DNA from 3 places in the Arthrobacter sp. MYb221 genome. Region 1 is predicted to be linked to each of the others. Evidence: riboswitches for the same ligand, from Rfam matches in the RefSeq annotation. Region 1 holds a riboswitch; each other region holds the start of a gene.

Region 1 (2,258 bases):
TCGGCCGTACGGCCGGTACCGGTCCGGGGAGAGGTCACCGTCGGAGCAACACTGTGATGGGTCACGCCCTGTTGGGTGGACAATCTTCTGATCAGGCTACCGGGGTGGGCCGGGTAGGTGCCGGCCGCCCACCACCGAGAGCAGACAATTCCGGACAATGACACCATACGGGTCAGTAGTGTGATGAGTCATGTTCCCGGCAGTGAGAGGCCTGGTTCCTACCTTGCCAGCTGATCCCAGACCAGCCACTACAAGACTCACAGTGGTGTGAGAGGTGGGGGCTAGACACCCCCACCTACTCGATTCCGTTCCGCTGCGGCCCCGAAGAAAATCAGCCTCCCGCCGCCTCCGCGCGAAACTCCAGCGGACTGATCGGCGGGATGGGATCGGTGGGCAACCGCGCATAATTCAACACATCGATCCGCTGGCCATTGATCAGGAACTTGCCGCGCTCGCGTCCTTCGAGAATGAACCCGCAACGCTCGGCGACTATCTTCGACGCCGGATTGTTCACGCGCAAACCCAACTCCAGTCGCTGCAAGCGGTAGCTGGAGAATAACTCCGCCGAGAGGGCGGCCAACGCCCGGCTGCTCAACCCGCGGCCCCGATGCTCCGCGTGCAGCCAATACCAGACCCAGGCGCTCAGGTTCGCCTCATCGATGGTCCCGCACACCAGACCAACGAGCGCAGAATTCTCGACGACGGCCAACGGAACCTGCCGGGCCGGGAATTCGAGCAACATGCGGACATAGGCTTCGGCCTCGGCAAGCGTACTCACCTCGCCTTGCCGGGCCATATCCGGGCTCGAAAGGAAGGCCGCGAGGACTTGCGGTGCATCCGCTAGGCGAAGCGGACGCAAAGATGCCGTCGTTTCGCCAGCGGCGCCGAGCCGCCGGCCGCTGATCTGGGACGACGCGGATTGACCGGTGCCTTGATGAAAGAGCAATTGCCAACCTTGGGCCGAATGAACCCAGAGCGAGGTGCGTTGGCTCAGGTTCTCCGGCTTGGTTCGCCACCGCAGAATCAGCAGCGAATCGCTGAGCCTGCGCACGCGCGGATCATGCACTTCGTCCCTAGTCGATTCAACGACTGGTTCATTGCACAGCTGCTCGATAATCTGCGCGCGAGAATAGCACCTGCCCGAGGCACCAACCTCTTCGAAATCTGCGTGGAGCAGCCGCAATAATGCCTGCCGATCCCGGCGGACGGCAGGCAAGAGCAGTTGCCGTTCGCCATCGATGACAACCTGTGCCAGTCGATGATCGGTAGACAAATCCTCCGGACCACTGAATTCGCTCATGCCAACGAGTAAAACACAGGCAGAAGCACAGGTTGAAGTCATGAAGTTCGCCAAAGTGAGCTGAGGCATGCTTATAATCCAAGTACTCCGCGGGAGCCCAACAGCGATTGGGCTGAGAGGGCCATGTGCCGACCGCTACACCTGATGCGGGTCATGCCGCCGTAGGAAGGAAATGCCTTCGTGCATATAGTCATTGTCGGCGCCGGAATCATCGGGCTTGCCACGGCATTCGAACTGCGCGCCCGCGGCGCCGAAATCACGCTAGTGGATCCGGCGCCTGGGCTAGGAGCCAGCCACGCCGCGGCGGGAATGCTCGCACCGACCGCCGAAACCACCTGGGGACAGGGCGCACTTCACCGCCTGATGGCCACTTCGGCCAAGGAATACCCCGCATTCATTGACCGCGTGGAACAAACCACCGGCAGCAGACCAGCGTACGTAGAAAACTCCACGCTGGTCGTCGCCGCCGAAACCGCGGATATGGACGCACTGCTTGCGCTCATGAAGCTGCAAGCCTCGCTGGGATTCAGCGCCGAGCGGCTGCTGGGCAGCGCGGCACGCAAACTCGAGCCGGCGCTTGCCACCGGCATCGCCGGCGCCATCCGCTGCGCCGAAGACCAGCAACTGGACCCGCGGTCCCTGCTGCGCATCCTGATCGATGAGCTTGACCGGTCGATCGTGCGCGAAACGGCGGTGCGGCTGCTGCGCCAGGGATCACGGACCAGTGGAGTGCTTACCTCAACTGGCCAAGAAATCCATGGCGATCAGGTACTGCTTGCCAACGGGTTGGGCGCGCTAGCAGGTGCGCCAGCTCTGCCATTGCGCCCGGTCTACGGAGACATCCTCAGGCTCCAAGGACCGGTGGGCGCGCCGCTGATCAAGCACACCGTGCGCGGAATCGTGCATCGGCAGCCGGTCTACCTGGTGCCACGCACCGATGGAAGCCTCGTGCTGGGCG
Region 2 (2,258 bases), on a different contig from region 1:
ATTGAAATAGCTGTATGGATTGGCGGAGTGATGTTGGCGCTGGCCTCTATCGCTTGCCTGTGGCGGGTTTTCAAGGGCCCCTCGATTCTTGACCGGGTGCTCGCTCTCGACGTCATGCTGTTGATCATTTCCAGTGCGCTGTGCCTAGACATGGCGCTGAACCGGCACACCGATTACCTGCTGTTCACGGTGGTTGCATGCACCTTGGGATTCATCGGCTCGGTTACCGTCTCGCGGTTCGTATCGGATCAGAGGAACGCCTAATGGACACGTTCTTAGAAGCACTCGCTGCGCTCTTGCTGGTACTTGGTTCCCTGATGTCGCTGATCGCCGGAATCGGTTTAATTACCTTCCCGGATCTGCTTTCACGCATGCACGCGGCCACGAAACCACAAGTATTGGGCTTCCTGCTGCTCTTCGCCGGACTCATCATCCACTTGCGCAGCTGGGGACTGATCCCGGTCTTTGCATTGGCCTGGGGATTGCAGCTGCTGACTGCCCCGGTATCGGCGCACATGATTGGCCGCGCCGGATATCGCACGAAGCACGTGGCGAAAGAAACCTTGCATGTTGATGAACTAAAACAGGTCATTAGCAATCATTCGCAGACGACCGGAACCACCGCAGCGGTGCCGCCAGCGAAACCTGCACAGAACGACGAGCCCGAGAGCACCTAGCTGCTGGTTAAACTTTGGTGGGGCAGGCCAAATGGCCTGCCCCACCAAAGGAATTCGGCAATGTTACTTGCTGAACTTCTTCATGGCCTTGTTGGTGCCGCGATCAGCCAGCACCTGGATAATCGATGCGACCACGGCGGAGAAAATGGCGAACCCCAAAGCCTGGCGCATACTCGCTTCCGCGGCTGCTTCCTTGCCGTGACGTGGCGCGTCGTTTCCGGTGAAGCCTTTCCAGACCTTGTCGACCAGTCGGCTTCCAAGCATTCCCGCTCCCATGGAAATTCCAAGGGTAACAAGCTTCTGCACTGAGTTCATGAGGACCTCGCATTCGCGTCGTAAGGTTTCGTTCTGTAGCCCAGCATACCTGCGGTATGGTGGTTGAGCAGTAATCATTCCGACAGGGGAGCGTCATGCCGTTCGCGGTGCAAGACGCTGAGAGTGCGATAGATCGCAGACCCTCGAACCTGCCCCGGCTAGTACCGGCGAAGGAAGTCGAGCATCTCGGATGCGGATCATGGCGCGCGATTAAACGCCCACCGGTCCGTGCATCTCCCCTCCTTACATAGGAGGACAAACCTTATGAACGTTGCACCAGCAACTAACCGTGCCAGCTGGCGCGTGGTCGACATCGTTGTGGCCTCGGTAATCGCGGTCGCCTCGGGCGTTATCTTTTGGGCTTGGAACGCCGGATACGGATTGGTCAGCCTTGCTTTCGTGGCTTTCCCACCGGCAAGCGCCTTCGTATCTGGCATGTGGCTTTTTCCCGCGGTGCTCGGTGCGTTGATTATCCGGAAACCCGGTGCCGCGCTGTATTGCGAGATCCTCGCCGCCGTCATCTCAGCCTTGCTAGGTTCCCAATGGGGATTAGCGGTGCTGTTCTCCGGCCTGATCCAGGGGCTCGGAGCCGAGGTGGTCTTTGCCGCAGTGAGGTACCGCCGGTGGAACCTGCCGGTGGCACTGCTTGCGGGATTCATGTCGGGAATTTTCGGCGGAATCGGCGAAGCCTACCTGCTGGGTTACTTCGCTGAGTACACCGAGGCGATGAAGCTGTTCCACGTAGTTGCCATGGGCATTTCCGGCCTAGTTATTGCCGGACTTCTCTCGTGGTTGGCAACCCGTGCTCTGGCGAAGACCGGTGCCCTGGGAGCATTGGCTAGCCGTTCGGCACACCTTGAAGGTTCGCTGCGCAGTGCCTGAATTGAGTTCTTCGACTACCGAAGCCACCCCCGGGCACCTCGGCGGTGGCGGCTTTGAGATCACGGCCGACAACTTTGGCTGGCACCATGCCGAACGTCCATTGCCGGCGCTTAGCGGACTGGACCTGCATATTCCCGCCGGGCAGAAGGTCCTGCTGCTAGGCCCATCTGGCGCCGGTAAATCAACGCTCTTGCACGCCTTGGCTGGAGTTCTGGAGATCGACGAACGGCAGCAGGCCACTGGCAAACTGCAGATTCAGCGACGGGATGCCTTTGCCCGCAGCTTCCCGGTCGGGTTGATGCAGCAAGACCCCGAAACACAGATCGTGCAGAGCCGGGTCGGCGACGATGTCGCCTTCGGTGCGGAGAATCTTGGAATGGCTCC
Region 3 (2,258 bases), on a different contig from region 1:
GTGTCGCTCCTGGTGGTAGCCCTCTTGTTCTTGGTGCTCAATGCCGGGTTCCTGGGCTACCTGCACCTGAAGTCCAGGGGAACCCATTCACTGGCTCGGCACAGCGCAGACCTGCCGCGCTATGTCTATGTGCTCGCCGGGCTCTTGCTCATCGGCGCCACATACCTGCTGATCAATCCACCATTCGAATATTTTTGGGGTCTAGTTCCGGTCAAACCGGTCTTCGCGCTGGGTGCGCTCCTCGCGTTGCTTGCCGCTACCGCCTGCCACATCTGGTGGGTTCGGCGTGCGGCCTTGCCTTGGGATGTCACCGTGGAGCAAGAAATTTGGTACCGCCAAGTCCACGAACTACGCGCCCTCCGCGTAGTCACCGCGGCGGCCGTCACCATGCTGGCCTGGGGTTACGAGGCAGGTCCCTACGTTTCGGCCGTGGGGATCATCGTCTTCTGCTGCCCGGCAGTGATCATTTTGGCCCGCCCAGAAGCTCGGGTGCCGCAGCGCGTATGAGCCACCATATTTTCGTGGACCTGGACGCGGCGGTCCCGCCCTATGAACAGATCCGCACACAAATCTCATCGCTGATTTCCTTGGGCGAGCTGCCGGCGGGAAGCAAGCTGCCTACGGTGCGCGCACTGGCCACCGATTTGGGGGTCGCTTCCGGGACGGTGGCCCGCGCCTACAAGGAACTCGAGGCCACCGGCCTGGTTTCCTCCCGACGGCGTGCCGGAACGGTGGTGAACGCCGGAGCGGATATGGAGAAATCCTCCGGTGATCTGGTTCAAGCGGTGGATCGGGTGTGGGAATTAGCCCGAGCTCAGGGAATCGACGAGGCCACCGTCAGGGCGCTGGTGCAACGCCGCGCACGGCAATAATTTGTTCTTCCGCGGCTTTGGTGAGTACGCTCTAGCCAGTGACACGGGGTGTCGGATTCACCGACTGAGATGAGACCCGTCGAACCTGAACTAGTTCAAACTAGCGGAGGGATGTCGCATGACCCTGACTTCCGTTGCCCGGAATTATCGGCAACAATCCCCTTTGGTGTTTTGCCTGACCAATACCGTGGTCGCCAACTTCACCGCGAATGCACTGCTGGCCTCCGGGGCGGCTCCGGCGATGACCAACCTGCCCGGCGAAGCCGGGCCATTTGCCGCGGTGGCCTCCGCGGTCCTGGTGAACCTGGGCACCCCGAGCACCGAACAGCTGCGCGCCATGGACGAAGCGGTCCATGGTGCGAACCAGGCCGGCACCCCCTGGGTGCTGGACCCGGTGGCCGTGGGCGCATTGCCGGTACGCACTGACTTCGCGCGAAATATCGTGGCCCAGCGCCCCACCCTGATCCGCGGCAATGCCTCGGAGATTCTGGCGCTGGCCGGGCGCAGCTCGACCGGGCGCGGAGTGGACGCGCAGGACACCGTGCACGCGGCCATCGAGGCTGGACGCGAGTTGGCCATCGAATATGGTTCGGTGGTCGCGATCTCCGGAGCGGCCGATGCGATCATCGATGCCAAGCGCACCACGCTGGTGCACAGCAACGGGATCGGCTTGACCGGGATTACCGGCGGCGGCTGCGCCCTGGGTGCAATCTGCGCCGGGATGCTCGCGGTGAGCGAAGACCCGTTCGACGCGGCCATCGCAGCCCACGGCCTGTACGGACTGGCCGCCGAAAAGGCCCTGGCCATCGGCCGCGGCCCGGGTAGTTTCGCCGCGGCCTTCCTCGACGAACTCTCGCTGCTGGACCCCGACGAATTGCACAACCTGCGCCTTGAGGAGGCAAATAATGCGTGATCTGGGAATCTACCTGGTAGCCAACACCGAAAGCTGCCAGCCGCGCAGCACCCTGGAAGTCATCGAAGGCGCGGTGGCCGCGGGAGTGCAGTGGGTGCAGCTGCGGGCCAAGAACGAGACGGCCCGCGAATTCTTCGAACTGACCTGCGCGGCGGCGGAACTCACCGCCGGCAAGGCCGAGCTGTTGGTCAACGACCGCATCGACGTATTCCTCGCCGCACGCGCCGCGGGGGCCGCGGTCACCGGCATCCATATCGGGCAGAAGGATATTGCGGTGCGCTACGCCCGCGAAATCATCGGCGAGGGAATTATCGGGCTCAGCGCGTCCACCGATGAACAGCTGGCCGGGGCCAACGCCGACGCGAAATACCTCGATTACCTGGGGGTCGGGGCGATCCGCGCGACGCCCACGAAGAAGGACCATCCCACCCCGCTGGGCATCGATGGATTCCTGCGGGCCAATCGGCTCACCG

The links. A riboswitch is a leader RNA that binds a small molecule or an ion and turns the genes downstream of it on or off. The one in region 1 is predicted to bind thiamine pyrophosphate.
Region 2: it holds a riboswitch for thiamine pyrophosphate, as region 1 does, so the genes downstream of both, CQ015_RS10620 (ECF transporter S component) here and thiO (glycine oxidase ThiO) in region 1, are expected to answer to the same signal.
Region 3: it holds a riboswitch for thiamine pyrophosphate, as region 1 does, so the genes downstream of both, thiM (hydroxyethylthiazole kinase) here and thiO (glycine oxidase ThiO) in region 1, are expected to answer to the same signal.

The regions. Positions count from the first base shown of each region.
Region 1 covers NZ_PCPW01000003.1:379,623-381,880, reverse strand. Annotated here, with positions in the region: gene CQ015_RS06255 (GNAT family N-acetyltransferase) at 332-1,300, opposite strand; TPP riboswitch at 1,380-1,485, shown strand; gene thiO (glycine oxidase ThiO) at 1,481-2,258, shown strand, end outside.
Region 2 covers NZ_PCPW01000007.1:159,675-161,932, reverse strand. Annotated here, with positions in the region: gene CQ015_RS10635 (monovalent cation/H+ antiporter complex subunit F) at 1-264, shown strand, start outside; gene CQ015_RS10640 (Na+/H+ antiporter subunit E) at 1-1, shown strand, start outside; gene mnhG (monovalent cation/H(+) antiporter subunit G) at 264-677, shown strand; gene CQ015_RS10625 (DUF4235 domain-containing protein) at 741-992, opposite strand; TPP riboswitch at 1,067-1,185, shown strand; gene CQ015_RS10620 (ECF transporter S component) at 1,257-1,874, shown strand; gene CQ015_RS10615 (ATP-binding cassette domain-containing protein) at 1,876-2,258, shown strand, end outside.
Region 3 covers NZ_PCPW01000014.1:70,351-72,608, reverse strand. Annotated here, with positions in the region: gene CQ015_RS15360 (hypothetical protein) at 1-507, shown strand, start outside; gene CQ015_RS15355 (GntR family transcriptional regulator) at 504-872, shown strand; TPP riboswitch at 907-1,001, shown strand; gene thiM (hydroxyethylthiazole kinase) at 991-1,785, shown strand; gene thiE (thiamine phosphate synthase) at 1,778-2,258, shown strand, end outside.